One region of the Streptomyces sp. NPDC060232 genome, then DNA from elsewhere that is predicted to be linked to it. Evidence: riboswitches for the same ligand, from Rfam matches in the RefSeq annotation. Region 1 holds a riboswitch; the other holds the start of a gene.
The links. Region 1 has a riboswitch for ZMP and ZTP ahead of glyA (serine hydroxymethyltransferase). Riboswitches for the same ligand answer to the same signal wherever they lie in the genome.
Positions count from the first base shown of each region.

Region 2: linked by a shared signal. The riboswitch ahead of ACFWFZ_RS14825 (bifunctional 5,10-methylenetetrahydrofolate dehydrogenase/5,10-methenyltetrahydrofolate cyclohydrolase) and the one ahead of glyA (serine hydroxymethyltransferase) in region 1 are both predicted to bind ZMP and ZTP.

Region 1 covers NZ_JBHXAG010000003.1:316,594-334,377, reverse strand. The annotation lists gene trpS (tryptophan--tRNA ligase) at 78-1,091, opposite strand; gene glyA (serine hydroxymethyltransferase) at 1,278-2,561, opposite strand; ZMP/ZTP riboswitch at 2,596-2,686, opposite strand; gene rocD (ornithine--oxo-acid transaminase) at 2,818-4,023, shown strand; gene ACFWFZ_RS07735 (glutathionylspermidine synthase family protein) at 4,207-5,409, opposite strand; gene ACFWFZ_RS07730 (hypothetical protein) at 5,417-5,713, opposite strand; gene ACFWFZ_RS07725 (hypothetical protein) at 5,830-6,663, shown strand; gene ACFWFZ_RS07720 (PLP-dependent aminotransferase family protein) at 6,718-8,115, opposite strand; gene ACFWFZ_RS07715 (carboxymuconolactone decarboxylase family protein) at 8,163-8,687, shown strand; gene ACFWFZ_RS07710 (hypothetical protein) at 8,732-9,649, opposite strand; gene ACFWFZ_RS07705 (hypothetical protein) at 9,653-10,036, opposite strand; gene ACFWFZ_RS07700 (hypothetical protein) at 10,023-11,735, opposite strand; gene ACFWFZ_RS07695 (malate dehydrogenase) at 11,880-12,869, opposite strand; gene ACFWFZ_RS07690 (DUF3017 domain-containing protein) at 13,102-13,533, opposite strand; gene ACFWFZ_RS07685 (bifunctional methylenetetrahydrofolate dehydrogenase/methenyltetrahydrofolate cyclohydrolase) at 13,523-14,383, opposite strand; gene ACFWFZ_RS07680 (hypothetical protein) at 14,629-15,300, shown strand; gene purH (bifunctional phosphoribosylaminoimidazolecarboxamide formyltransferase/IMP cyclohydrolase) at 15,381-16,976, opposite strand; gene purN (phosphoribosylglycinamide formyltransferase) at 16,973-17,596, opposite strand.
Region 2 covers NZ_JBHXAG010000008.1:242,225-254,101, reverse strand. The annotation lists gene ACFWFZ_RS14845 (amino acid permease) at 1-250, shown strand, start outside; gene ACFWFZ_RS14840 (SRPBCC family protein) at 313-747, shown strand; gene ACFWFZ_RS14835 (RNA polymerase sigma factor) at 943-2,538, opposite strand; gene ACFWFZ_RS14830 (methyltransferase domain-containing protein) at 2,755-3,516, opposite strand; ZMP/ZTP riboswitch at 3,574-3,676, shown strand; gene ACFWFZ_RS14825 (bifunctional 5,10-methylenetetrahydrofolate dehydrogenase/5,10-methenyltetrahydrofolate cyclohydrolase) at 3,749-4,594, shown strand; gene ACFWFZ_RS14820 (NAD(P)/FAD-dependent oxidoreductase) at 4,728-6,251, opposite strand; gene ACFWFZ_RS14815 (hypothetical protein) at 6,634-7,659, opposite strand; gene ACFWFZ_RS14810 (hypothetical protein) at 7,917-8,333, shown strand; gene ACFWFZ_RS14805 (helix-turn-helix domain-containing protein) at 8,319-9,113, opposite strand; gene ACFWFZ_RS14800 (FAD-dependent oxidoreductase) at 9,158-10,960, opposite strand; gene ACFWFZ_RS14795 (4a-hydroxytetrahydrobiopterin dehydratase) at 11,137-11,442, shown strand; gene ACFWFZ_RS14790 (class I SAM-dependent methyltransferase) at 11,442-11,877, shown strand, end outside.

The DNA of each region.
Region 1 (17,784 bases):
CCTGTGGACTCCTGCCGCCCCAGTGTGCGGCCAGGACCCCTCTTCGTGCCAGAGCCGTCTTTCCGCAGGTGCGTTCGTCAGTGCTTTGCGGGCAGCAGACCCAGCCGGTCGTACGCCTGCGCGAGGGTCTCCGCGGCCACCGCGCGGGCCTTCTCCGCGCCCTTGGCCAGGATGGAGTCCAGCGTCTCCGGGTCGTCCAGGTACTCCTGGGTGCGCTGCTTGAACGGTGTGACGAAATCGACCATCACGCCGGCCAGGTCCGTCTTCAGCGCGCCGTAGCCCTTGCCGGCGTACTTCTCCTCCAGGGCGGGGATCGACTCGCCCGAGAGGGTGGAGTAGATCGTGAGCAGGTTGCTGACGCCGGGCTTCTTCTCCGTGTCGAACCGGATCTCGGCCTCGGTGTCGGTGACCGCGCTCTTGATCTTCTTCTCGGTGACCTTGGCCTCGTCGAGGAGGTTGATCAGGCCCTTGGGGGACGACGCCGACTTCGACATCTTGATCGTCGGGTCCTGGAGGTCGTAGATCTTCGCGACCTCCTTGACGATGTGCGCCTGCGGGAGGGTGAAGGTCTGGCCGAAGCGGCTGTTGAAGCGCTCGGCCAGGTCGCGGGTCAGCTCGATGTGCTGGCGCTGGTCCTCGCCTACGGGGACGGCGTCCGCCTGGTAGAGCAGGATGTCGGCGACCTGGAGGATCGGGTACGTGAAGAGGCCGACGCTGGCGCTGTTGACGCCGCCCTTGGCGGACTTGTCCTTGAACTGCGTCATCCGGCTGGCCTCGCCGAAGCCGGTGATGCAGTTCATCACCCAGCCGAGCTGCGCGTGCTCGGGCACGTGGCTCTGGATGAAGAGCGTGCATCGCTCCGGGTCCAGGCCGGCGGCCAGCAGCTGCGCGGCGGAGAGGCGGGTGTTCGCGCGCAGGGCCTTCGGATCCTGGGGCATGGTGATCGCGTGCAGGTCGACGACCATGTAGAACGCGTCGTGCGTCTCCTGCAGGGCGACGTACTGGCGGATGGCTCCGAGGTAGTTCCCGAGGTGGAACGAACCGGAGGTGGGCTGGATGCCGGAGAGCGCGCGAGGACGATCAGAAGCCATGGCCCCATTCTCTCAGGTGCGGAGCGGGCTCACGCCCGCCCTCGGCCGGTTCGTTCCCGCTGCGCGGTGCCCGTGGGCGCTGCCCGCACCCGCGCCTCGAACACCGGCGGGGCTGGATTCCCAGCCCCACCGGTGTTCGAGGCGCGGGGGTCCGGGGGCGGAGCCCCCGGCAGTGGTGCCGCAGGGCTACGACAGCGGCAGGCCCGGGGCCGGGAAGGCAGCCATCAGGTCGGCGACCTCGGTGCGGATCACGGCCAGGGCCTGCTCGTCGCCCTTGGCCGCCGCGTCCACGCTGCGGGCGATCCAGTCGCCGACCAGCGGCATGTGCTCCGTGGTCAGCCCCCGCGACGTCAGCGACGGCGTACCGATCCGGATGCCCGAGGGATCGAACGGCTTGCGCGGGTCGAACGGCACCGTGTTGTAGTTCACGACGATCCCCGCCCGGTCCAGCGCCTTGGCCGCGACCTTGCCCGGCACCTCCTTGCCCGTCAGGTCGATCAGGATCAGGTGGTTGTCCGTACCGCCCGACACCAGGTCGAAGCCCCGCTCCAGCAGTGCCGCGGCCAGCGCCTTGGCGTTGGCCACGACCGCGTGCGCGTACCGGACGAAGGACGGCTGCGCCGCCTCGTGCAGCGCCACCGCGATGCCCGCCGTCGTCTGGTTGTGCGGACCGCCCTGCAGACCGGGGAAGACGGCCTTGTCGATCGCCTTCGCGTGCTCCTCGCGGCACATCAGCATCGCGCCGCGCGGACCACGCAGGGTCTTGTGGGTCGTGGTGGAGATGACGTCCACGTGGTCCGCCGGGGACGGGTGCGCGCCGCCCGCGATCAGGCCGGCGATGTGGGCGACGTCCGCGACCAGGACCGAGCCCGCCTCGCGCGCGATCTCGGCGAAGGCGGCGAAGTCGATGGTCCTCGGCAGGGCCGTGCCGCCGCAGAAGATCACCTTGGGCCGCTCGGCGAGGGCCAGCTCGCGCACGGCGTCGTAGTCGATCAGGCCATTCGTTTCAGGATCCGCAGTGGCGCGGACGCCGTACTGCACGCCGCGGAACCACGAGCCCGTCGCCGAGACGCCCCAGCCGTGCGTCAGGTGGCCGCCCATCGGCAGCGCCATGCCCATGACCGTGTCGCCGGGCTTCGCGAAGGCCAGGTACACGGCCAGGTTGGCCGGGGAGCCGGAGTACGGCTGCACGTTGGCGTGGTCCACGCCGAACAGGCCCTTGGCCCGCTCGATCGCCAGGGCCTCCACCCGGTCGATGTTCTGCTGGCCCTCGTAGTAGCGGCGGCCGGGGTAACCCTCGCTGTACTTGTTCTGCAGCACGGTGCCGGAGGCTTCGAGGACGGCCGCGGACACGTAGTTCTCGCTGGGGATCAGGCGCAGGGTCTCCGCCTGGAGGACTTCCTCCGCGGCGACGTAGGACGCCAGTTCGGGATCGGTCGCGGACAGGGCGGGATGGCGGCTCGCGGACATGGCGGGCTCCTCCGGGGTCGATGTGATCGGTACCCCGCGAGGCCCAGGCGAGCGGCCCTGTATGCGGTCGAGCGCGCACGACTCCCCCGGAGTTGGTTCTCCGTACGCCAGTCGCCGTGCGTATCGAACACCCTAGATGAGCGAGTCCGCAGTGTCGCCTGCGGGGAGGTTTCTTCCTCCGGGATACGAGCGACGATAAGAAGGTGACGCCACCCTCGTCACCGCTTCACCGGCCAGACGGACGATCGGAGACCCCGTGTCGACAACAGCTGATGCCATCCGCTCCGCCGACGCGCACAGCGCGCACAACTACCACCCGCTGCCCGTCGTCGTCGCGTCCGCGGAAGGCGCGTGGATGACCGATGTGGAAGGCCGCAGATACCTCGACATGCTCGCCGGGTACTCCGCGCTCAACTTCGGGCACGGCAACCGCCGTCTGATCGACGCCGCACGCGCCCAGCTGGAGCGGGTCACCCTCACCTCGCGCGCCTTCCACCACGACCGGTTCGCCGACTTCTGCACCGAACTCGCCGCGCTGTGCGGCAAGGAGATGGTGCTGCCCATGAACACGGGCGCGGAGGCGGTGGAGACGGCGGTGAAGACCGCCCGCAAGTGGGGCTACGAGGTCAAGGGCGTCCCGGACGGCCACGCGAAGATCGTGGTGGCCGCCGACAACTTCCACGGGCGGACCACGACGATCGTGTCCTTCTCCACGGACCACGACGCCCGCGACCACTTCGGCCCGTACACGCCCGGCTTCGAGATCGTCCCGTACGGGGACCTCACCGCGCTGTCCCACGCCGTCACGGAGAACACCGTGGCCGTGCTGCTGGAGCCGATCCAGGGCGAGGCGGGGGTGCTGGTGCCGCCCGCCGGATACCTGGGCGGCGTACGGGAGCTGACCCGCGAGCGGAACGTGCTCTTCATGGCCGACGAGATCCAGTCGGGGCTCGGCCGGACCGGGAAGACCTTCGCCTGTGAGCACGAGGGGGTCGTCCCCGACGTCTGGATCCTCGGCAAGGCGCTCGGCGGCGGCGTCGTGCCGGTGTCGGCCGTCGTCGCCGACCGGGACGTGCTGGGGGTGTTCGGGCCCGGCCAGCACGGGTCCACCTTCGGCGGGAACCCGCTCGCGTGCGCCGTCGCGCTGGAGGTGATCGCGATGCTGCGGACCGGCGAGTTCCAGCAGCGGGCCACCGAACTGGGCGACCACCTCCACCGCGAGCTGGGCATGCTCGTCGGCGGGGGCGCCGTGACCGCCGTGCGCGGCCGCGGGCTGTGGGCGGGCGTCGACATCGACCCCTCCCGCGGCACGGGCCGGGAGATCTCCGAGAAGATGATGGAGCGGGGCGTGCTCGTGAAGGACACCCACGGGTCGACGATCCGCATCGCCCCGCCGCTGGTGATCACCAAGGAGGACCTGGACTGGGGGCTGGAGCAGCTCCGGTCGGTGCTGTCGGCGTAAGGGCTGTCCCGTAATCCCCGGCGGGCGCGCGGCGCCGGCTACGGCACCTCGCCGCGTTGTCGGAAGCGCCCGCATACGCCCAGTATGAAGACGCTCCTCCGCCTTGCGATGCACCGCATCCGACGCCGCGCGCTGATCCGCCAGGGATTGCGGGACAGCCCTTGGCGGTCCGGCAGCGGATCCTCAGAGGATGACGTGGGGCAGGAAGCGGGCGTACTCGTCCGTGACCGGCCCCGCCGATTCGCGGATCCCGAGCCCCGCCGCCTCGTCCTCGACGACCCACGCACCGAGCACCACCCGGTTGCCGTCGAAGTCGGGCAGCGGGGCCAACCCCTGGAAGCAGTACCGCTCCCCCGGCTGCGGTACGAACGGCTCGCCGTCCGGACCCGGCTCGTGCAGGGTGACACCGGCGCCCTCACGGCCGAGGAGGGGCTTGGCCACATAGCCTGCCGAACCGGGTTCCGCCAGCTCGCGCGGGCCGTCGAGGTAGGCGGGCAGCAGGTTCGGGTGCTCCGGGAAGAGCTCCCACAGGATCGCGAGCAGCGCCTTGTTGGAGAGCAGCATCTTCCACAGCGGCTCGATCCAGCAGGTGGTGCCGGAGCCGCCGCCGTGGTCGTAGGTGCCGAGGACCTGCGGGCCGAACTCGTCCGTGGCCAGCCACTCCCACGGGTAGAGCTTGAAGCAGCTGCGGATGAAGCGGAGCTTGTCGTCCACGAACCGGCCGGACAGGCTGTCCCAGCCGATCTGCTCGACGGACAGGGCGTGGGTCTCCAGGCCTGCCTGGTCGGCGGTCTCCTGGAGGTAGGCGACCGTCATCAGGTCCTCGCCGAGCTCGTCGGTCTCGGAGTGCGCGAAGTGCAGCGGGCCGGGCGCCAGCAGCTCCGCCTGGCGGCGCCAGGCGTCGACGAGGCGCTCGTGGAGGGAGTTCCACTGGTCGGCGCCGGGGAACCGCTCCTCCATCCAGAACCACTGCGGGCTGGCCGCCTCCACCAGGGAGGTGGGGGTGTCCGCGTTGTACTCCAGCATCTTGGCCGGGCTGCCGCTGCCGTCGTAGCGCAGGTCGAAACGGCCGTAGAGGGAGGGCTGTTCGGCGCGGCGGCGCCACGACTCGGTGATCAGCGCCGCGAGCTCGGGGTCGGTGATGCCGAGGTCGGCGAAGCGGTCGTGCTCGACGATGTGCGCGGCCGCGGCCAGGCACATGGCGTGCAGTTCCTCGACGACGTTCTCCAGCGCCTCGATCTCCGGGAGGGAGAAGGAGTAGTAGGCGCTCTCGTCCCAGTAGGGGCGCAGCGAGTCGTCGGGGTAGCGGGTGAGGGGGTAGATCAGCCCCTGCTCCTCGACCGTCTTCTGCCAGCCGGGGCGGGGCTCGATGGTGTGCCGCTGCATCGTGTGATCAGCCGCCGCTGGAGCTGGAGTGGCCGCCGATGCCGCCGCGGGTGACGGCGGACTTGTCGAAGCTGCCGCCGGTGACCTTGCCGTTGCTGACGTGGCCGCCGTAGTAGTACGCGCCGGTTCCGCCGGTCTTGCACTCCTTGCTGTTCAGGTGGTTCAGCGTGGAGCGGGACGCGCAGCGGCGGTCCGGTTCGTCGCTGCTGCCGCAGGCCACGAGGGTGGCCGCGAGCAGGCCCATGCCTCCGAGGGCGACGGCGCCTGAGCGCATACGGCGCTGGTTGGTGCTGCTGATGTCCATGTCTGCTGCTCCCCCTGGGGCCTGGCGTGCTCCCGACAGACTAGAACGGGGTCCCCGGCCGATGGAATCCGGCCGCCGTGAGATCCGTGACCTAGAGTCAGTTCGTGCTGATTGGGATGATTTGCGCCCTGGGCGCGGCGGTGTGCTTCGGCACGGCGTCCGTCCTGCAGGCCGTCGCGACGCGGGCGGTGGAGCCCGGCAGCGGGTCCGGGGTGGACGCGGCGCTGTTCCTGCGGGCCGCCCGGCAGTGGCGCTACGTGCTGGGCCTCGGCCTGGACGCGGCCGGATTCGTCCTGCAGATCATCGCGCTGCGGCATGTGCCGATCTACGTGGTCGGGGCCGCGCTGGCCGCCAGTCTGGCGGTGACGGCGGTGGTCGCGTCGCGGCTGATGGCGGTGCGGCTCTCCCCGGCGGAGTGGTGTGCGGTGGGCACGGTGTGCGTGGGGCTGCTGATGCTGGGGCTCTCCGCGGGGGAAGAGGGCACCGGTACGGGTTCGCCCGCGCTGAAGCTGGGACTGCTGGGGGTGGCGGTGCTGGTGCTGCTGGTCGGGGCGGTGGCGGGCGGGCTGCCGGACGGGCCGCGAGCCCTGGTCCTCGGCCTGGGGTCGGGCACGGGCTTCGGCGTGGTGGAGGTCTCCGTGCGGCTCACCGACTCGGTGTGGGACTTCGCCAACCCGGCCCTGTACGCGCTCCTGCTGGGCGGCGCGGCGGGGTTCCTGCTGCTCACCTCGGCGCTGGCGCGCGGCTCGGTGACGGTCGCGACGGCCGGCCTGGTGCTCGGCGAGACCATCGGCCCGGCGGTGGTGGGCGTGGTCTGGCTCGGCGACCGCACCCGGGAGGGCCTGACGTGGCTGGCGGTGACGGGCTTCGCGGTGGCCGTCGCCGGCTCCCTGGCCCTCTCCCGCTTCGGTGAGCCGAAATCGCCGCGTTCGAGCCCCGCCGGCGTTTGAGGCGCGGGGGGCCGGGGGGCGGAGCCCCCCGCGGCGGTGGCGCGCCCGGCTCGGTCACGGCAGTGAGGCGGCGAGCGCCGCAAGGGTCGGCGACCAGGCACTGTCCGACGGGGTCCCGTAGCCGACGACCAGCGCGTCCCGCGGCGCGACCTCCGCCTGCGGGTGGCGGAAGGCGGAGAGGCCGTACAGGGCCAGGTCCTGCCAGGCCGCCGACTGCAGAACCGACCGCTCGGTGCCCGCCGGGAGGTCCAGCACCGCGTGCAGGCCCGCCGCGATCCCCGAGACCCCCGCCACCCGGCCGGCCACCGCCGCCACCAGCTCGTCGCGCCGCCGCCGGTAGCGCAGCCGCATGCCGCGCACGTGCCGGTCGTACGCCCCGGACGCGATGAACTCCGCCAGCGTGAGCTGGTCCGGCGCGCTGGAGGTCCAGTCCGTGTACCCCTTCGCGGCGGTCACCTCCTCCACCAGGCCCGGCGGGAGCACCATCCAGCCGATCCGCAGTCCCGGGGCGAGGGACTTGCTGGCCGTGCCGAGGTAGACCACCCGGTCCGGGTCCAGGCCCTGGAGGGCCCCGACCGGCTGCCGGTCGTAGCGGAACTCGCCGTCGTAGTCGTCCTCCAGGATCAGTCCGCCGGTGGTCCGGGCCCAGTCGACCGCCGCCGCCCGGCGGGCCGGGGTCAGGGCGGCGCCCGTCGGGAACTGGTGGGCCGGGGTCAGCAGCACCGCACCCGCCGCCGCGGTCAGCCCGCCCGTACGGGCCCCCTCGCCGTCCACCCCGAGCGGCCTGGTCCGCAGCCCCGCCCGCACCAGCACGTCCCGGTGGAAGTCCAGGCCGTACCCCTCCACGGCGACCTCCCGCACCCGCCGCGCCCGCAGCACCTCCGCGAGCAGCTTCAGCCCGTGCAGGAACCCGGCGCACAGCACGATCCGGTCCGGGTCCGCGTACACCCCGCGCGCCCGCGCCAGGTAGCCGGCGAGCGCCCGCCGCAGCTCGACGCGGCCGCGCCCGTCGGTCGCGTAGCCGAAGGCCTCGTTCGGGGCGGCGGTCAGGGCCCGCCGGGCCGCCGACAGCCAGGCCGCGCGCGGGAAACCGCCCAGGTCCGGGGTGCCGGGGATCAGGCTGTACGCGGGCCCGCTCCGCGCGGGGCGGCGTACGGGGGCGGCGGTCGCGGCCCGGCGGGGGCGGGCCCGTTCGGCGACCCGGGTGCCGGAGCCCTGGCGGGCCGTGAGCCAGCCCTCCGCGACGAGCTCGGCGTACGCCTCGGCGACCGTGTTCCGCGCGATGCCCAGGTCGGCCGCGAGGGTCCGGGACGACGGCAGCCGAGTGCCGGCCGCCAGCCGCCCGCTGCGCGCGGCCTCCCGCAACGCCTCCGTGAGCCCGGCCCGCAGACCGCGCCCGGCGGAGAGGTCCAGATGCAGGTCGGCTCCGAAAGTGGCCCAAGGATCCGTCATGGATATGGACCATACCGGCGGGCCGCCTCGCTCCTAGCGTGGATCACATGACGACCACCGCCGAGAACCGGCAGACCCAGTCCCCCGCCCACGACCACGCCCCCGAGCACACTCCGCGCATGCACATGGCGAAGCTCGCCCCCGAGGTGTACAAGGCCGTCCTGGCCCTGGAGCTCGCCGCCCGCAAGGGCCTGGAGCCGTCCCTGGTCGAGCTCGTCAAGATCCGGGCCTCCCAGGTCAACCACTGCGCCTTCTGCCTCGACATGCACACCAAGGACGCGCTCGCCGCCGGTGAGAGCGTCGAGCGGATCGTGCAGCTGGCCGCCTGGGAGGAGTCGCGGCACTTCTACACCGAGAAGGAGCTCGCCGCGATCGAGTTCACCGAGGCCGTCACGGCCCTGACGGAAGGCTTCGTGCCCGACGAGGTGTACGCGAAGGCCGCGGCGCACTTCGAGGAGCGCGAGCTGGCCCAGCTGATCGCCGTCATCGCGACGATCAACGTGTGGAACCGCATCGGTGTCACCACGCGCATGGTGCCGGGCCACTACAAGCCGGGCCTGTACAAGAGCTGACCGGGCTGACCGGGCCCGGCCGGGACGGGAGGCCGGCCGGCCCGTCAGCCGGTCGGCCGGAACGCCGCCAGCGCCGCCGCGTGGTGGTCCTGCGTGGCCTCCCACTCGGCGACCGGGCCCGCCGTCAGCAGCGCCCACTTGGTGCCGTCCGGCGCGAGGAAGACCCGTTCGACGCCCCGCCGCACCCCGCGCGACTCCTCGCTGTCGTACTGGTAGACGAGCTCCGCCGCACCGGAGCTGCCGGGCACCGGGCCGACGCTGATCTCCTCGTACCCCCGGGTGCCGCCCCGCAGGTAGGTGGAGGCCTGCCTGACCGCCTGGAGCGGGCTGAGTTCCGGCTCCGACACCCGGAACACCTGGATCAGCGCGCTCCGGTCGGCCGAGCGGTAGAAGACCCCTTCCTTGAGCTCCTCGCGTGCCCAGCCCGCCGGAACGGCGATGGTGAAGCCCGCCGCGTCCTGCTTCGTCTCGTGGGCTCCGGCGCCCGGCCCGCTGCCGGTGGGGCTCGGGGTGGGCGTCCGGGTCGGTCCGGCAGTGGTGGACGGGGCGGCGGTGGCCGTGGACGCGCCGTTGCCGGACCCCGTCGGAGCCCCCGAGGTCACCGTCCCGTTCTTCTCCCCCGTGTGGTCCGCGTCGCCCGTGTCCCGGGCCACGAACCACACGGCCGCCGCGCCGATCGCCACGGAGGCGACCGCGATGCCCGCCGTCGCCGGGGTCAGCCACCGGCCGCGCGGCCGGTCGGCGGGCCGGGGACCGGGCGGCGGCGGCACGGGCGGCGGTTCGTACGCAGGTGCGGGCGCGGTCGGCGGCTGCGGCGGGAGCGGCGGCAGGCCCTGGACGGTGCCCGGCGGGGACCCGGCCGGAGGATGTGCCGCAGGCCCGGCCGGGGCCTGGTCCGCCACCCAGCGCTGCGCCTGCGCGTCCCAGCGGCGCGGGCCGGACGGCGGCTGTGCCGGAGCCACGGATCAGCCCCCCAGCGCGCCGAGCAGGCTGCCCAGGGCAGCGGCCGCGCTCACCGACTCCACCAGCGGGGCCCACCGCTGCAGCGCCTCGCGCAGCCGGGTGACCAGGCCGGGCCGGATCGCCTCGGTGCCCTCCAGCTGCTCGGCGACCCCGTCCAGTTCGGCGTCGAGCGCGGTCCGGTCGGCGCCCCGGGGTGCCTCCCGTACGAGGGCCTCGCGCAGGGCGAGCACCGCCTCCAGCAGCTCCGCCGCGCCGGGCGCGTCCGCTCCCGTACCGCCCTGGTGGACGGTGTTCGTGTTGTTCGAACCGCCGACGCTGACCGCGCTGCCGTGGATGTTGCCGAACCGCACGGTGGGCTCCTGCGCTCCCCCGTCACCTGTGGCCATGGCTCCCCCTGTGTGTGCTGTTGTGGTTCCCGGTGCCGCCGACGCTGATCGAGCTGTTGCTCACGTCCCCGAAGTGCGCGTTGATGTGGACGTCGGCCTGGCGTGCGAAGGCCTCGGTGTACCAGCCGTTCTCGTCCAGGACCACGGTAATGCCGGCGACGATCCGGTCCTGAATGGTTTTCAGATACCGGTCGAGGTCCATGAGGTGGAACAGCGATCCGTTGTCCTGCGCGGCGAGTTCGCGCACCGACGCCCGCGGCCCCTCCGGGCGCGCCCCGCCGTGGCCGGCGGTGACGATCCGCCACCAGCTCGCGATGCCGCGGCCCAGGGTGGCGAGGGCGGCCGTGAAGGAGGCGGGCGTGTGCCGCAGCGCCCAGACGGCCTTTCCGAACCGGCTGTTGTTCAGGTAGCGGTGGGCGTCGGCGTCCGCGTTGTGGAAGGCGACGTGGACGGGCAGCAGCACGTGCGGCGCCACCTCCACCATCATCATCCCGCCCTGGGTGTGGACCCGTACGAACACGGTGACGACGAGGTTCTCGTCCCAGCCGCCGACCCGGACGCGCAGGAAGTAGCGGCGGCGCTCGCCGCCCTCCTCGACGGCGGCGGCCCGGTGCGCCTCGAAGTCGGCCCGCAGGTGCGGGCCTTCGTCGCGGTGGTCCAGGCCGCCGCCCGGCAGGAACACGCAACTGTCGACAACCAGCTCGCGCAGGCGGTCCAGTACAGCGGCCTCAGCCTGCGGCGAGCCGTGCGGCGAGGGCACCCGCAGCTGGTCCAACAGGGGCACGATGCCCGCGATGATGCGGGCGTTGGTGAGCGGCTGCGGTTCGCGGCCGGGTTCGAGGTCCTCGCGGGGACGCAGCTCGAAGGACACCTGCCAGGGCCGGTAGGCCTCACCGGCCCCGACGAACGGATCGTTGATGTCGTACAGGACCATAGGCGAGTGCTGCTCGTGCAGGATGCGCTGCCGTACGCGGGCGAACCGTACGCCCTGCTCCGCTTCCGCCGGGTCGGTGGAACGGTGGGCGTACCGCTCCCGGTTGAGGTCGGTGGCGATGGTCCGGGCGACGTGGCCGCGCTGGAGTCCGACGACGGTGACGACCGCGGCGAAGACCGCCGGGATCCATCCGAGGACGAAGCCGGCCGCCGGGCCGCCGATGCCCTGGGAGAAGAGCAGCGCCCCGAGTCCGACGGGGCCTTCGTCGTCGTCTCCGAAGGCGCCGAGCAGAGCCAGCCAGATCCCGAGGACGAGGACTACGATGACGGCCAGGTTCCACCAGGCGTAGAGGCGCACGACGAGGGCCAGCAGGCGCGGAAGCAGCCCGGAGCGGGCCCTGAGCCAGCCGGCGAGGCTCAGCAGCAGGAACGGGAAGAGCACCACCACGAGGGCGCCCCCGGTGAGGAGGGACCCCGCGAACCAGGCGCCGAGTATGCCGACCGCCCAGCCGAGTTCGGCGCGGCGGGCGCGCAGGGCGTGGGCGAGGACGCGCGAGGCGTCGAAGCCGTAGGAGGGCGCGACGATGCGCTCCTCGTGGACGTACAGCTCCTCGATGACGCGGTCGCGGTACCCGGCGTCGAGGTAGGTGCCCGCGCACAGGAAGCGGCCGGCCTCGCTGACCGCCGGGTCGACGGGGGGACGGCCGGTGCGGGGGTCGTCCAGCGGGGCGCCTGGGTGCTGGCGGGGAATCGGGCTCTCGGTCACCGACCGACCTTAGATTTCCCTTACAACTTGCGACAGGCGTAATCACGCCAAAGCGCCCCGGCCTGTGGGGGCCGGGGCGCTTCGGTCGGTGCTCTGACGCCGAGGTGGCGCAAGGGTCCGCGCTCCTCGGTGAGGAGCGACGGATCAGATCAGGCCGAGCTCGCGGACCGCGTCGCGCTCCTCCGACAGCTCCTGGACGGAGGCGTCGATGCGGGCGCGGGAGAACTCGTTGACGTCCAGGCCCTGGACGATCTCGTACCTGCCGTCCTTGCACGTGACGGGGAAGGAGGAGATCAGGCCCTCCGGGACGCCGTAGGAGCCGTCCGACGGGATGCCCATCGAGGTCCAGTCGCCCTCGGCGGTGCCGTTGACCCAGGTGTGCACGTGGTCGATGGCGGCGTTGGCGGCCGAGGCGGCGGAGGACGCGCCACGGGCGTCGATGATCGCGGCGCCGCGCTTGGCGACGGTCGGGATGAAGGTGTCGGCGAGCCACGCCTGGTCGCCCACGACCTCGGCGGCGTTCTTGCCGGCGATCTCCGCGTGGAAGATGTCCGGGTACTGGGTCGCCGAGTGGTTGCCCCAGATCGTCAGGCGCTTGATGTCGGAGACGGCGGCGCCGGTCTTGGCGGCCAGCTGCGAGATCGCGCGGTTGTGGTCCAGGCGGGTCATCGCGGTGAAGCGCTCGGCCGGTACGTCCGGGGCGGCGGCCTGCGCGATGAGCGCGTTGGTGTTGGCCGGGTTGCCCACGACCAGGACCTTGATGTCGTCCGCGGCGTGCGCGTTGATGGCCTGGCCCTGCGGCTTGAAGATGCCGCCGTTGGCGGCGAGCAGGTCGCCGCGCTCCATGCCCTTGGTGCGCGGGCGGGCGCCCACGAGCAGCGCGACGTTGGCGCCCTCGAAGCCCTTGTTCGGGTCGTCGAAGATGTCGATGCCGGCGAGCAGCGGGAAGGCGCAGTCGTCGAGCTCCATGGCGGTGCCCTCGGCGGCCTTCATGCCCTGGGGGATCTCCAGGAGGCGGAGCTTGACCGGCACGTCGGCGCCGAGCAGGTGACCGGACGCGATACGGAAGAGCAGCGCGTAGCCGATCTGGCCGGCGGCGCCGGTGACGGTGACATTCACAGGAGTGCGGGTCATGGCCTTCTCCGTTAGACAGCTGGCGGTGGGGCGTCCCTGCCCCATGTGCTGGAGGACGCCGCTCCCCTGTAAATCTTGACGTGAAGAGACATCCGCGGTCAGGCTATCCGACCCGGGCGCGGCCCAACCCCCGGGTCCCTGTGGTGCGTGGCACACGCGCCCCGGCGTTTCGAAGGCGCGGCCCGTTCCCGGACTTCCATTCGACCGGGAGGATCCGCCCCGCCCGGCCCGCTCAGCGCACGGTGAAGCGGACCGCGCTCTCCAGGAACGGGATCTCCAGCAGCGGCCTGGGCTCCATCACCAGGGCGAGCAGCGTGATCGCCACGCCCAGCAGCCCGTAGGTGATCATGTCCGTGAAGCGGGAGCGCACCGCGAGCATCCCCACCGAGGGCAGCACGCGCCGCAGCACCGACGCCGCGATCAGGGCCACGCCGATCACCAGGCAGCCGGCCCGGGCCTGCCCGAGCGCCGTGGTCAGCAGCCCCACCGCGGTCGCGGCGAGCACGCTGAGCATCGGCCACTGGCGGGCGGGCGTGGACACGGCCCCCGGGACGGCTCGGCCGCTGCCCTCGGGACGGGCCGTGTCCCGCGTGACGGACGGGAAGCGGCGGGACTTGGCCGCGCCGCTCCCGTTCACGTGCTCGGCGCCCGGTTCAGCCCGCACGGCCGGCCCGCTCCGCCGCCTCTACGACGTTGACGAGCAGCTGGGCGCGGGTCATCGGGCCGACGCCGCCCGGGTTCGGCGAGATCCACGCCGCGACCTCGGCGACGCCGGGGTGCACGTCGCCGACGATCTTCCCGGCCCCGTCGCGGCTGACGCCCACGTCGAGCACCGCCGCGCCCGGCTTCACGTCCTCGGGCTTGACCAGGTGGGGGACCCCGGCGGCGGCGACGATGATGTCCGCCTGGCGCAGCAGCCCGGAGAGGTCGCGCGTACCGGTGTGGCACAGCGTCACGGTGGCGTTCTCGGACTTGCGGGTCAACAGCAGGCCGATGGACCGCCCGACGGTGATCCCGCGGCCGAGGACGACGACGTGCGCCCCGTTGATCTCGACGCCGTGGTGGCGCAGCAGTTCGACGATCCCGTACGGGGTGCAGGGCAGCGGGCCCGGCTCGTTCAGCACGAGCCGGCCCAGGGAGGTGGGGTGCAGGCCGTCGGCGTCCTTCAGCGGGTCCATCAGCTCCAGGACCCGGTTGGTGTCGATGCCCTTGGGGAGCGGGAGTTGGACGATGTAGCCCGTGCACTGCGGGTTGGCGTTGAGTTCCCGCACGACCTCCTCGATGTCCTCCTGGGAGGCCGTCGCGGGCAGTTCGCGCTGGATGGAGGCGATGCCGACCTCGGCGCAGTCCTTGTGCTTGCCGTTGACGTACCAGCGGCTGCCCGGATCGTCGCCGACCAGCAGGGTGCCGAGGCCGGGGGTGGTGCCCCGGGCCTTCAGGGCCGCCACACGGGCGGTCAGTTCGGACTTGATCGCGGCCGCGGTGGCCTTGCCATCGAGAATCTGGGCGGTCATGCCTCCATCCTCCCGGATGAGGTGGCCCTGGTTCCAGTCAAGGCGCTCGCAGGACCTCAGGATTCATTGCACTTGCACAACAAGTGACCGCCTGTATGCCAACCGGCTGGACAATGACTCGCCGGTCCGACGACGATGAAAACGACTGAGTACCGCGGGCAGTGCCGGGGGGCGGACCGCACCGTGCAGGATTCCTCCGCGCTCATTGCCGTGCGTCCCCGCATTTCCACGGAGGAACACCCCAGATGAGTTTCGGCGACCCGCACAATCCGTACGGACAGCAGCCGGCGCAGGGCCAGCCCGGTTACGGCTACCCGCAGCAGGCCCCGCAGGGCATCCCGCCGCAGGGCGGCTACGCCTACCCGCAGCAGGCCCCGCAGGCCTACCCCGGCGGCCCCGCCGGCTACCCGGGAGGTCCGGGCGGCTACCCGGGCCCCCACATGGAGATGCCCGGCGGTGTGAAGGCGGCCCGCGTCATCCTCTTCGTCCTCGGCGGCCTCCAGGTGCTCGGCACGCTGCTCGCGCTGGTGGGCGGCGCCCTGTTCGCCGCCGCCTTCTCCGGCTCCGGCGACTCGTACGGCAGCAGCGCGGACGAGGCCGCCGCCGTCGGCGGTGCCGTCATCTTCGTCATCGTGGCGGTGGGCCTGGCCTTCTCGCTGTGGGCCATCCTCACGGCCGCCAAGCTCGGCAAGGGCCGTGGCGGGGTCCGCGTCTCCGGCATCGTCTACGGCTCGCTGCTCGCCCTCTTCAGCGGCCTGGGCCTGCTCGTCAACCTGGTCGCGATGGGCGGCAGCGGCACGCCGGTCGGCGGCATGATCCTCGCCCTGCTGCTCAACGGCCTCATGACCGGACTCGGCATCTGGATCGTCGTGGGCCTCGCCAAGGCGGGCGACTACTTCCGGCGCCCGCAGTACTGAACCGGCTGCCGTCCGCACACGGCGAAGGCCGCGACCCGCAGTGCGGGTCGCGGCCTTCGCCGTGTCGGGGGGAGCGGGACTCAGTGGAAGAAGTGCCGGGTGCCGGTGAAGTACATCGTCACGCCGGCCTTCCGCGCGGCCTCGACGACCTGCTCGTCACGGACCGAACCACCGGGCTGGACCACGGCCTTGATGCCGGCGGCCGTCAGGATCTCCAGCCCGTCCGGGAAGGGGAAGAAGGCGTCGGACGCGGCGTACGAGCCCTGCGCGCGCTCGGCGCCGGCCCGCTCGACGGCGAGCTTCGCCGAGTCGACCCGGTTGACCTGGCCCATGCCGACGCCGACCGAGGCGCCGTCCTTGGCGAGCAGGATCGCGTTCGACTTGACGGCCCGGCAGGCCCGCCACGCGAAGGCCAGCTCGGCGAGCTCGGCCGGGGACAGGGCGTCACCGGTGGCCAGGGTCCAGTTGGCCGGGTCGTCGCCCTCGGCCTGGAAGAGGTCGCTCTGCTGGAGCAGCGCACCGCCGCTGATGGGCTTGAGGTCACCCGGCTGGTGCGGGGTCCCGTCGACCTTCAGGACGCGGATGTTCTTCTTCCTGGCCAGGATCTCGACCGCCCCGTCCTCGTAGCCGGGGGCGGCGATGACCTCGGTGAAGATCTCCGCGACCTGCTCGGCGAGCTCGACGGTCACCGGACGGTTGACGGCGATGACGCCGCCGAACGCCGACAGCGGGTCGCAGGCGTGCGCCTTGCGGTGGGCGGCGGCGACGTCATCGCCGACGGCGATGCCGCACGGGTTGGCGTGCTTGATGATCGCGACGCACGGCTCTTCGTGGTCGTAGGCGGCGCGACGCGCGGCCTCGGTGTCCACGTAGTTGTTGAAGGACATCTCCTTGCCGTGCAGCTGCTCGGCGTTGGCGAGCCCGCCCGGCTGCCCGTCCGTGTAGAGGGCGGCGGCCTGGTGCGGGTTCTCGCCGTAGCGCAGGGTGGACTTGCGCTCCCAGGCGCCGGCGAGGAACTCGGGCAGCGCGCCCTCCTCGCCCTCCGGGGCGTACGCGTTCGTGAACCAGGAGGCGACGGCCACGTCGTAGGCGGCGGTGTGCTGGAAGGCCTCGGCCGCCAGCCGCTTGCGGGCGGTGAGGTCGAAGCCGCCGCCCTGGGCCGCGGCGATGACGTCGGCGTAGCGCGCGGGGCTGGTGACCACGGAGACCGACGGGTGGTTCTTGGCGGCGGCGCGGACCATCGAGGGCCCGCCGATGTCGATCTGCTCGACGCACTCGTCGGGAGTGGCACCCGACCGGACGGTGGCCTGGAACGGGTACAGGTTGACGACGACGAGGTCGAAGGGCTCGACGCCCAGCTCGGCGAGCTGGTTGCGGTGGTCCTCCAGGCGCAGGTCGGCGAGGATGCCGGCGTGCACGCGCGGGTGCAGGGTCTTGACCCGGCCGTCCAGGCACTCGGGGAAGCCGGTCAGCTCCTCCACCTTGGTGACGGGCACCCCGGCAGCGGCGATCTTCGAGGCGGTGGAGCCGGTGGAGACGAGCGCGACGCCCGCCGCGTGCAGGCCGCGGGCCAGCTCTTCCAGTCCCGTCTTGTCGTAGACGCTGATGAGAGCACGCCGGATCGGCCGCCGGGTCGTGGTCGGGTCGTTGCTCGCTGCGGTGTCTGCGGCGGTCACTGGATTGTTACCTTTCGTCCCTCAATGCGGTAGCCGTGCCGGGCCAGGCGCCCCACGACATCGACGAGCAGCTTTCGCTCGACTTCCTTGATGCGCTCATGCAGAGCGGCTTCGTCGTCCTCGTCCCGGACCTCGACCACACCCTGGGCGATGATCGGACCGGTGTCCACGCCGCTGTCGACGAAGTGGACCGTGCAGCCGGTGACCTTCGCGCCGTAGGCGAGCGCGTCCCGTACGCCGTGGGCTCCGGGGAAGGCGGGGAGGAGGGCGGGGTGGGTGTTGACGAACCGGCCGCCGAAGCGGTCGATGAACTCCTTGCCCACGATCTTCATGAAACCGGCCGACACGACGAGGTCGGGTGCGTACGCGTCGGTCGCCTCGGTGAGGGCGGCGTCCCACTCGACGCGGCTTGCGTAGTCCTTCACCGGGCAGACGAAGGTGGGGATCCCGGCCTTCTCCGCCCGCTCCAGGCCGGCGATGTTCGCGCGGTCGGCTCCCACGGCGACGACTTCGGCGCCGAAGCCCTCGGATCCGCCGGGGTGGGCGTCGATGGCGTCGAGCAGGGCCTGGAGGTTGGTGCCGGACCCTGAGACCAGCACGACCAGGCGGGAGGCGGCCATGGGAGGCCCTTTCTCGCGGAATTGCGGTGTTCGTCTTCGTGTGGTCATACGAATCTTCGGGGTACCGATATACGGGGAACCATACGAAGCCGCCGACCGCCTGCAACGATACCGGCACACCGGACGGCCCCCGAGGGACGGGGGGACGGGCGGGCGGTAGCGTCTGGCCTACAAGCCGCAAACTGGCC
Region 2 (11,877 bases), on a different contig from region 1:
CACCGCGACCGTGCCCTACCTGCTCTCCACCGCCGCTCAGATCTACTTCCTGCTCTCCGGCCGGGGCGAGCGCGTCCACCGGGGGCGCCTGGTCCGCGACGGCGCCCTCGCCGTCCTCGCCTTCGGCTTCTCCATGTGGCTGGTGGCCGGCTCCGGATACGCCGCCGTCTACCAGGGCGTGCTCTTCCTCTTCGCGGGCGTCGCCGTCTACGCCGTGATGGCCGCGCGCAGGCAGCGGACGGCCACCTGACCTGCGCGGTAGCGTGGAAGGACAGCGTCTTTGGGGGCATCCGGGGGCATGAAGGGGTCGCCATGTCCGCGATCAGGGAAAGCATCGAGATCGACCGGAGCCCCGAAGAGGTCTTCGCCTACCTGTCGGACGCCTCCCACCTGCCGGAGTGGCAGAAGAGCGCCGTGTCCGTCCGGGGCGCCGACCACCCGGCCGTCGGCTCGCTCATCGCCGTACGGCGGCGGATCGGCCGCCGCGAGTTCCCGACGACCATGGAAGTCACCGAGTACGACCCGCCCAGGACCTGGCACCTCCACGGCATCGACGGCCCCGTCCGCGGCGACGTCCGCGCCGCCGTCGAGCCCCTGGGCGACGGCACGCGCTCCCGGCTCACCCTGAGCCTCGACTTCGAGGGCCACGGCATCGGCAAGGTCCTCGTACCGCTCGTCGTGAAGCCGCACGCGCGCAAGGAGATCCCGCTGAACGAGGAGAAGCTCAAACACCTCCTCGAAACCTGAACAGGGCGGCAGCCCGGAAGAACCGGATGCCGGACGGTGTGACCGCGCGGGCTGCCGCCACCCGCCCAGAAGGCGTCCCACCCGCTGCTCGGCGGGCGGTGCGCCGTCGGCGGTACGCCCACGATCCCACCGCGGGACGCAGAACGCCCCCGGCCCGCGCAATCGCAGGTCGGGGGCGTTCCGGAAGGGGCCGGCTCAGTCGAGGTAGTCGCGCAGGACCTGCGAACGCGACGGGTGGCGCAGCTTCGACATGGTCTTCGACTCGATCTGGCGGATGCGCTCACGGGTCACCCCGTACACGCGGCCGATCTCGTCGAGGGTCTTCGGCTGGCCGTCGTTGAGGCCGTAGCGCATGGAGACCACGCCCGCCTCGCGCTCCGAGAGCGTGCCCAGGATCGACTGGAGCTGCTCCTGGAGGAACGTGAAGGACACCGCGTCCGCCGGCACGACCGCCTCGGAGTCCTCGATGAGGTCACCGAACTCGCTGTCGCCCTCCTCACCCAGCGGGGTGTGCAGGGAGATCGGCTCACGGCCGTACTTCTGGACCTCGATGACCTTCTCGGGGGTCATGTCGAGTTCCTTGCCCAGCTCCTCCGGGGTGGGCTCGCGGCCCAGGTCCTGGAGCATCTGGCGCTGCACGCGGGCGAGCTTGTTGATGATCTCGACCATGTGCACGGGGATGCGGATCGTGCGCGACTGGTCGGCCATGGCACGCGTGATCGCCTGCCGGATCCACCAGGTCGCGTACGTGGAGAACTTGAAGCCCTTGGTGTAGTCGAACTTCTCCACGGCGCGGATCAGGCCGACGTTGCCCTCCTGGATCAGGTCCAGGAAGAGCATGCCGCGGCCGGTGTAGCGCTTGGCGAGGGAGACCACGAGACGGAGGTTGGCCTCCAGCAGGTGGTTCTTCGCCCGGCGGCCGTCCTCGACGAGGATCTCCAGCTCGCGCTTGAAGGCGGGCTTGTGGTCCTCCTCCTCTTCGAGCTTGTACTCGGAGAAGAGACCGGCCTCGATGCGCTTGGCGAGCTCGACCTCCTGCTCGGCGTTGAGGAGCGGCACCTTGCCGATGAGCTTGAGGTAGTCCTTGACCGGGTCGGCGGTGGCACCGGCCACCATGACCGTCTGGGCCGGGGCGTCGTCCTCGTCGTCGTCGGACAGTACGAAGCCCTGGGCGCCGGCCTTGGGGGCCTCCTCCTCGGCCTCGTCGGCGAGGTCCTCGGCCGCCCAGTCCTCGCCCTCGACGACCGGGGTCTCACCCTCGTCGGCGTCCTTGGCGCTGGTCTTCTTCGCCGCGGCGGTCTTCTTCACGGCGGTCTTCTTGGCGGCGGTCTTCTTGACCGTGCGCTTCTTCGGCTCGGCGGCGGCCTCGGCCGGCGCCGCCTCCGCGGCAGCGGCGGCCGACGGAGCGGATATCGCCGAAGCGGTGGACGCGACCGTGGTGGCCGCGGCGGAGGCCGCGGTCTTGCGCGCACCGATGGGGCGGGGCGCGGCGGCGGCCTTCTTGGCCACGGTACGGGCGGGGGCGGCGGCAGCCTTGCGGGGCTTCTTCGCGGCAGCCTTGGTGGCGGGGGCCGCGCTGACGTGAAGGGCGACACCCTCCTCGTCGAGGACCTGGTTCAGGCTGCGCAGGACCCGCTTCCACTGGTCCACCGGGATGCGGCCGGCCTCGAAGGCCTGGCGCACGTCGTCACCGTTGATGTGACCCTGCTCGCGGCCGCGCTCGACGAGCGCTACCAGGGCCTCGGATTCGGCGATCTCCGGAGGGAACGTACGGGACGGGCTGAGCGACACAAGGAGCCTCTCGTTGCGAACAGATAAGGAGGTGGGCGGGACATCATCGCGCGAACTCGGGAAACAGACCCGAGGGGGGTCTGTATTCCGGGCCGCGCGAGGACACCTGTCGGTTCATCGCATGCCCGAGTCGATTCGTTACGCGCTGAATTGAGTGACCTGCGCCACGCCGCGGCCGGGCAACCGGATGCGGCGTGGAACCGTCCGCCTTCCGCATCAGTCCGGTTTGCGGGCTTCGATCAGGAAGCGGGCGGTATGTGCGACGAACGGGCCGTCGCGCTCGATCCGGTCGTGCAGCTCGCGCAAGCGGTCCCGGTACTGCCCGACCGTGAAGCCGGGCACCATCCAGATCACCTTCCGCAGGAAGTAGATCACGGCTCCGATGTCGTGGAACTCGGCACGCAGCCGTTCGGAGCGCAGGTCCAGCACTTCGAGACCCGCCTTCGTGGCGTCCGCCACCGCGTCGTCGGGGTGCCGTGCACGCCTGACCTCCTCCGGCTGGGGTCCGAGAAAGTATTCGACGAGTTCGAAGACGCTCGCCGGGCCGACCTGCTGCGAGAGGTACCTGCCGCCAGGCGTCAGCACCCGGGCGATCTCGTCCCACCAGATGGTCACCGGATGCCGGCTGGTCACCAGCTCGAAGGCCTCGTCGCCGAAGGGCAGGGGCGGCTCGTCGGAGTCGGCGACCACCACCGCGCCCAGCGGGTGCAGCAGTCTTGTCGCCCGCTCGACGTTGGGCGGCCAGGACTCCGTGGCCACCGTCAGGCGCGGCAGGGGGCCGGATCCCGCCAGGACCTCGCCACCGCCGGTCTGGATGTCCAGGGCGGACCGGACCTGGGCCAGGCGCTCGGCCATCAGGCGCTGGTAGCCCCAGGAGGGACGCTGCTCGGTGGCGCGGCCGTCGAGCCAGGAGAAGTCCCAGCCGTCCACGGAGACGGACTCGGCCTCGGCGACAAGATGGTCGAAAGTACGCGTCATACATCGATCGTCGCAGGTCGGGCGCCGGGCGACCACCGGATTGGTCGACTACAGTGGTCGGCGGGCCGTGACTGGCGTTCGGGTGGATCACCACCGGGGAGCGGCCCGGCGTACCTCAGGACCTCCCGTACGCCGACTGCCGCGCGCCTGGGCGAACCGCGATCCGCAGCGACGTTCAGGAGACCCCGTGACGACTGCCCAGACTGTCCCCGCCACCGGCAGCGCCCAGCTGATGGACGGCACCGCCCTCGCCCGCCGCATCTCGGAGCAGACCGCCGCCCTCGCGGCGAAGATCACCGAGCGCACGGGCACCGCGCCCTGCCTCGCGACCGTGCTCGTCGGCGAGGACCCCGCCTCCGTCACCTACGTCCGCATGAAGCAGAACCGCTGCGCCAAGGCCGGGATCACCTCCCGCCACGTGGAGCTGCCGGCCTCGACCACGACGGAGGAGCTGGTCGCGGCGATCACGGCGCTCTCCGAGGACCCGGAGATCAGCGGCATCCTGCTCCAGCACCCCGTCCCGCACCACATCGACGAGCGAGCCGCCTTCGAGGCCATCGCACCCGGCAAGGACGTCGACGGGGTCACCATGCACTCCTTCGCGGCCATGGGCTTCGGCCTGCCCGGCTTCGTCTCCTGCACCCCGGGCGGCATCATGCGCCTGCTCGCCGAGTACGGCGTGGACCTGACCGGCAAGCACGCCGTGGTCGTCGGCCGGAGCGCGATCCTGGGCAAGCCGGCCGGCATGCTGCTGCTGGAGCAGAACGCCACCGTCACCTACTGCCACTCCCGCACCCGCGACCTCTCCTCGATCGTGCGCCAGGCGGACGTGCTGGTCGCCGCCGTCGGCAAGGCCGAGTTCATCCGGGGCGAGGACATCAAGCCGGGCGCGGTGGTCCTGGACGCCGGCTACAACGAGGGCAACGTCGGCGACGTCCACTTCGAGTCGGCGGCGGCCCGGGCCTCGCTGATCACGCCGGTCCCGGGCGGTGTCGGCCCGATGACCATCGCCGTCCTGCTGGAGCAGACCGTGCGGGCCGCCGCCGCGCAGGCCGGGCTGGACCTCGCGGACCTCTGATCCGCCCGCCGATCCGACGCGCGCGCCGATCGGCGCGTACGGCGCACCGCCCCGGACCCCGGTCCGGGGCGTTCCGCGCTTCCCGGTACTCAGGCGACGCCCGGCTCAGGCCCGGGTCGGGCGCTTCTGCGCCTCACCGGGCCTGTCCGACGGGGTCGGCAGGGCCGACCGGGTCGCCTGCCGGACCGGTGGGGGCGGCCTCGGCGCCCGTGCCCCCGGCACCCGTTTCCCCGGCCCCGGCGCCGGTCCTCGTGCCGGGCGCCGGGTCCAGCCCGGCGACGGCCCGCTCCGCCGAGGTGAGCGGCGGCGCCTTCAGCGCACCCCGGTCGGAGGCGCGCGCCACGTGCCAGACCACCGACGGGCGGAGCCAGTGGGTGGGCTCGATGCTCATGGTGAGGACGTTGAACAGGGCGGCGGTGAGCGCCTCGTCGGTGGTGGCACCCGTCATCAGCCGGTTGACGTAGCCGTTGAGCAGGCCGGTGCCGGCGCGCGGCTTCATCCCGGTGGCGCCCGGATACAGGATGTCCTGCGACGTGGCGAGCTCCCACGCGGTGGCGACCTGGGGCGCGATGACGCGCTGCGCCTCGCGGCCGATCCCCGGATGGGCCAGGCCCTTCGCCCGCAGCAGGCCGCGTACGGCCAGCAGGCCCTGGGCGGCGACGGTCATGCCCTGCCCGTAGAGCGGGTTGAAGGTGGCGACGGAGTCGCCGACGGCGAAGAAGCCGTCCGGCAGCTCGGCCCTCTCGAAGTAGATGCGGCGGTTGGCGGTGCCCTGGGTGACGGCGACGTCCGTCAGGGGCTTGCGGTGCTCCAGGAGCTCGCCGACGATCGGGTCGCGCACGGACCTGGCGAACGGGATGAACGCGTCGGGGTCACCGGTCGGCTGGCCGCCGCGGGTGCCGGACAGGGTGGCCTGCCACCGGCCGTTCTCGATGGGCACGATCGTGGCGGTCTGGCCGGGCACGGGCACCCGCGGGTCGGACTGTACGTTGACGATCGGGAAGCCCATCTCGTGCGCGCCGGCCGGGGCCTCGAAGATCCTGGTCGCGTAGACGAGACCGGAGTCGACCTCGGCCTGCCGGATGCCGCTCACGCCGAGTGCCTGGAGCCACGTCCGGGCGCGCGATCCGCGGCCGCTGGCGTCGACCACGAGATCGGCCGTCACCAGCCGGTCCTGCTCCTCGGGGGTGTCGACCCGGACACCGGTGACCCGGGCCGCCGTGCCCTCCAGGCCCCGTACGCGGCTCTGCTGGAGGGTGGTGACCCCGGCGAGGGCGGTGACCCGGGCGCGGACCACCGAGTCGAGGAGGTCGCGGCTGCAGGAGATGTTGAACTGCTTCTCGCCGCAGCGCGGGATCCAGCCCTGGGCGGTCTTGGTGACCAGGTCGGTGGGCAGGCTGCGGCGGATGGCGCCGGCCTTGGTCCAGTCGCCGGTGATGCCGGGCAGGATCCGCTCGATGGCCCGGGCGCCGCCCGACCACAGCAGATGGGTGTGCCGGGCCTGCGGGAGTCCGCGGCGCGGTGCCGGACCCTCCGGCAGCGGGTCGGCGTCGATGACGGTGACCGTGGCGTGCTCGGCGAGGACAGCGGCCGCGAGGAGGCCGGCCAGACTGCCGCCTATGACGACGGCGTGGCGGGGCGGGGAGGACTGGTTCATCGTGGCGTGCTCTCTGTCAGGGCCGTGCTGAGGGCATCGGCGTGAGGGTGCGGCGACTGGCTGGTGCTGGTCACGGCGTGGCGCGGGGCTTCCCCAGCCGAGTGCGGACCTGATGCGCTCGCCCCCCCCGGGGCGGCGGCAGGTGGGAACGCGGGATGCCGCCGGGGTGCGGGCCGGAGGTCCCGGCCCGGACCTCCGCCGGACCCGCTCGCGGTGCCGGGCGGGAACGAGGCCAAGTGGAAGGCCGCCTTCCGTCCGGTGCCGCGCGGTGGGCCGCAGGCGGCGCACCGCGAGCCGATGGTCTCCCCGACATCGGCCGACGCCGTCAGGCGTGCGCCCTCCAGCGGTTCGGGGCCCAGCTCGCGCACGGCCCGTGTGCTCCTCATGGTGTTTCTCCCTCGGCGGCGGCGCCCTCGGCCGGCGCCCCGCCCTCCGTGCCCGGAAGCCCGAGCCGCCCCTCGCGCGCGAGAAGGTCGTCCAAGTGGTCGGCCAGCGACTTCCACCCCTGGGGCGACAGTCGGCCGGCCCGCGTGACGATGCTCCGTACGTCATGCGCGCGCAGCACGGCCAGCATCGGATTCTCCTGCTCCCGTACCACGCACTCCAGTTCGCCCTCGATCAGCGCGAGCGCCGTCGCGAGCGCCTCGGTGTCGTCGGCGAGCAGGAATCCGCAGTCGACGCCGTAGAAGCGCTGGATTCCGGCGGCCGCGGCGAGGTTCGGCATGCCCTCGCCCTGGGCCAGACGGGTCAGCGACTGCCCCGACGCGTCGAAGGACTTGGCGATGGCCGTGAGCGAATGGGCCTGGCCGTCCTCCCGCGGACGGGTACGGCGCAGGTGCTCGAACCGCTGGTGCACCTGCTCCTTCAGGGGGAGTCGGGGCGGCCTGCCGTCGAGGGTCTGCCGGACGGCCTGGGGCGTGATGCCGGTCAGGTACGAGAGGTGTTCCAGGTCCTCCCGGCCGTCGGAGACGGTGGTGGCGGACAGGGCGAGGGCGCGTTCCACCGCGCTCTTGCAGTCGGCCAGCAGGAAGCCGGCGTAGACGCCGAAGAACCGCTGCACGCCGGCCGCGTGGCCCAGCCGCAGCAGCCCGGTGCCCGCGTTGAGGGGGCCGAGGGAGGCGCCGGGGGCGCCGAAGTCGTGGGCGATGGCGGCGAGCGGCCATTCCCGGCCGTGCTTGTCGCGGCGGGTCGCGCGCAGCAGCCGGAACCGCTGGTGCACGCGTCGTTCCAGCGGCACTTCGGCGGCCGTGCCCGCCACCACCGGCGGGATCCGCCGGGGTTCGACGCCGGACAGGTGGCTCAGCCGCCCCACCGCCAGCACCTCGGCCGGGTCCCGGCCGCACCGCTCCGCGAGTGCCCCGACGCGCCGCCAGATCGCGGCGAGGTCGGGTCTGGCGGCGGCTCGCACCGGTTGATTCTCCGTATGTCGACAAGGCGTTCGAGTGGATCGGGCTGCGAGCAGCCTAGCCCCCCGCCCCCGGCCGAACCACGGGAACCCCCATGTTTCCTGACGCCCACCTCAAAAAGCGTTGGCATGACCTCGGAGGTAATCGACCCCCCGCGGGGGTGCCCGGCACCGTGGGGGCGTCGGGTCCCGGGGCCGCGCACTCGGTTCCGGGCCCGGCTCCCACCTGGCCGTTCGACCTCGACGGAGGCTGATCCCCCATGTCCGCTACCCTGCTCGCCGGTTTCGCCCGTACCGCCGTCCCACAGCTCGCGCTGCGTCGCTTCCTCGCCCTCGACGCCGTCGTCACCACCGGCAACGGCCTCGCCTACGTCGCCTTCTCCGCGCCGCTCGGGCGGCTGCTCGGCGTCGGGCCCGGGCTGCTCCTGGCCCTCGGCGTCCCGCTGGTGCTGTACGGCGCCGCCGTCGGCCTGCTGGCCTCGCGCGGCCGGCCCCCGGTGCTCGCCGTGAAGGCCGTCGTCGGGACCAACTACGCCTGGGCCGCGCTGAGCCTGGCGGCCCTCGCCGTGTGGTTCTCGCCGACCCTCGCCGGGACCGTGTGGATTCCGGCGCAGGCCCTCACCGTCGCAGGCTTCGCCGTGCTCCAGCAGCTCGCCCTGCGCTCAGTCGCCGAGTGAGCGCAGGTACTTCACCGTCGCCGGGTCGGCCGGGAGCATCGTCTCGATGGCCAGCTCGGCGACGGTCACGTCCATGGGGGTGTTGAAGGTCGCGATGGACGACACGAAGGACAGCAGGTGACCGTCGTGCTCGATGACCAGCGGGAGCGCGATGGAGGTGACAGGCTCCTGCGGTGCGCCGCCGCCGGGGCGTTCGGCCACCGGATAGGCGCAGACCTCCTCGTACAGCGCGCGCAGCGGCTCGGAGCGGGCCAGCGCGATCTGGCGTTCCATCTGGGCGAGCAGGTGCCCGCGCCACTGCCGGAGGTTGCGGATCCGCGGGGCCAGGCCCTCGGGGTGCAGGGTGATCCGCATCGCGTTCAGCGGCGGCGTCAGCAGGTGCTCCGGCAGACCGTCCAGCAGCATCAGGATGCCCCGGTTGGCGGCCACGACGTCGTACGTGGCGTTCACGACCAGCGCGGGACAGGGCTCGTACCCGGTCAGCAGCCGCTCGATGCCCTCGCGCAGGGTCTCCATCGACGGGTCGTCCAGCGCGGTCTGCGCGTAGTGCGGTGCGTAACCCGCGGCCAGCAGCAGGGCGTTGCGTTCCCGTACCGGGACGTCCAGGCGGTCGGCGAGCCTCAGGACCATCTCCTCGCTCGGCCGGGACCGCCCGGTCTCGATGAAGCTGATGTGCCGGGACGAGGAGTCGGCGCGGCCCGCCAGCTCCAGCTGGCTGATCCCGCGCCGCTGCCGCCATGTGCGCAGCAGGGCGCCGACCGTGGGTGTCGAGGTGGTCATGGCTTCGACGGTAGCCGAGCGAGCCGGGCCGGGCCCCGCCGCGGTCAGCCGACATCGAAGACGTTGCGCAGGCCGAGGCGGTGGCGCCACAGGTCGTGCCGCTTGGCGCCCTCCATCTCCGGCGCCCGGTACAGCGGCCGGACGGTGCACCGCCTGGCCGTCGAACCGTCCCGGTCCAGCAGGCTGTTGACGGCCGCGCGGGCCGAGGCGTTGGCGCCCTCCATCGTCGCGAGGTCGATGTCGACGGCGACGTAGTCCCCGCTGAGGAAGAAGTTCGGGACGCGCGTGTTCGCGCTCGGCCGGTTGGCGAGGGTGCCGACCGGGTGGATCAGCAGCTCGTCCTGGTTGGTGGGGTTCGGGGTGCCGAGCCCGTCCACACCGGGGTCCAGGAACCACGAGTGCAGCTTCGAGTCCGACAGCGGCGTCTTCCCGGTGTCGTTGAGGGAGGCCTTCAGCTGGGCCCACACCTCGCGCGCCACCTCGTCGCGGGTGCACTGCTTGGCCGTCTTCCCGTACAGGATCCCCGGCTTGTCCCACTCCGAGATGTCCACCGACAGGCAGTCGACCGCCGCTCCGTCGCCGTAGTCGGCGGGGAAGTCCCGCGCCGGCCAGTGCTCGGCCTGCTGGATCGCCGTCAACGACCAGGGTGAGTCGATGCAGTTGATGTGGCCGTGCACCAGTGGGGCCCGTTCGGTCAGATAGAACTGGATGCCGGTCATCCAGTCCGTCTGGAGCCTGTCGCAGCGCCCCAGCATCGGGTCGGCGGCCCGCAGCCCCGCGCTCCAGGTGCGCCGGGCGTGCTCGACGGGCAGCGCGCTGACGTAGTGGTCGGCGGTCACGGTCCGCCGGGCGCCGTCCGGGTCCTCGACCGCGATCCCGCTCACCCGGCCGCCCCCGTACTGCACCTCCCGTACCGTCCAGCCGACCCTGAACTCCACGCCCAGGGAGCGCAGATGGGCCTCCCACGGGTCGATCCACGCCTCGTTGGTGGGCAGGTTGAGGATCCGGTCCGGCGGGCCGTCCGCCCCGCGGCCCAGGAGGTTGAAGACGAAGGCCTCGCCGAGGGTGCCGACCGTACGGGTGGAGGCCTCCTCCGCCTTGGTGGCCACGATGTTGCGGGTGACGCCGACCGCCAGGATGCGCTGGTACTCGTTCGACATCCGCCCGGCCCGGGTGAACTCCCACCACGGGGTGTGCTCCCAGACCTCGGCCCGCCGCTCGTCGCAGCTGGTGAGGAAGACCAGTACGCGGTCGACGAAGTACGCCGTCTCGTACGGAGGCAGCCTGACCAGGGTCTGCAGGATCCCCGACAGGGCGCGCCGTACCTCCTCGGGCGTGAGCGCGGCGGGGGAGTGGCCGGGCCAGGGGATGGGGCCGCGCAGGTCCTCACGACCCCCGGCGCGGGCGAACATCATCTCCGGCGGGGCCACCAGGTTGTCCCACACGCCGTTCGCGTTGCCGGGGAAGGGGATGCGCCGCATGGTGTCGGGCAGGTTGTGGTAGATCCCCGGGATGAAGCGGAAGCCGTGCTCGGCGGGCAGCGGCCTGCGGGCGCCGCGGGCGCTGCCCGGCACGTCCATGCTGCGGGCCTTGCCGCCGAGCGCCCGGCGCTCGTACACGGTGACGGCGTATCCGCGCTCGGCGAGTTCGTGCGCCGCGGTCATCCCGGCCACCCCGCCGCCGAGTACGGCGACGTGCCGGCCGTTCGGCGCGGTGGGCGCCGCGGCGGGTGCGGCGGGGGCGGCAGCCGCCGCCGGAGCCGCCAGGCCGGTCAGGGCCTGGGCCGACAAGGCCGCGGCGCCCGTGCCCGCGATGAACGTACGCCTGGAACTCCCGGTGCCGGCCATGGCGAATGCCCCCCTCGTTACCGCTGGTAACAGTCACGTCCGGCGCAGGAGCCTAGAGGGCGGCCGCCGGAGGCGGAAGGTGCAGAAGTACCCGAGCGCACTATGGCGCGAAAGGTTCGCTCCGGCGCGCACTGTGGGAACCTTGACTACACGTCACGGGGAAAAGGAGCCGGTGCATGCCGAGTGAACCGCTGTCGCAGAAGGAGATCGAGGACCGGCTCAGGGAACTCCCCGGCTGGGCCTTCGAGGACGACCGGATCATCCGTACCTACCGCCTGCGGTCGCATGTCGCGGCGAGCGCCCTGGTCGCCCACATCGCCGCCGTCCAGCAGGAGTTGAACCACCACTCCGACCTGACGCTCGGTTACGACACGGTGCGGCTCTCCGTGCACAGCCACGACGCCGGAGGCGTGGTGACGGAGACCGACTTCGCCCTCGCCGAGCGCGTGGAGTCCCTCGCCCCCGCCCACGGCGCGAGCTGATGACCACGCACATACCGACCGCGAAACCCCTGCTCGACTACGACGCCGAGGCCGGGTTCTACGACGCCTCCCGCGGCGGCCCCCCGCGCGCCGAGGCCGCCGCGGCGGCCGTCCTCAGCCTCCTCCCGGCCGAGGTGGGAACCCTCCTCGACCTCGGCTGCGGCACGGGCATCGTCACCGCCCGGCTGGGGCGCCCCGGACTGCGCGTCCTGGGCGCCGACGCCTCCCACGGCATGGCGGCCGCGGCGCTGCGCCGCGGCGTCCCCGTGGCCCTCGCCGACGCCGCCCGGCTGCCCGTGCGCTCGGGCTCGCTGGACGCGGTGAGCGCGGTGTGGCTGCTCCACCTGCTGCGGGATCCGGGACTGGTGCCCGCGGTGATCGCCGAGGCCGCCCGGGTGCTGCGGCCCGGCGGGGTCCTCGTCACCACCGTGGACA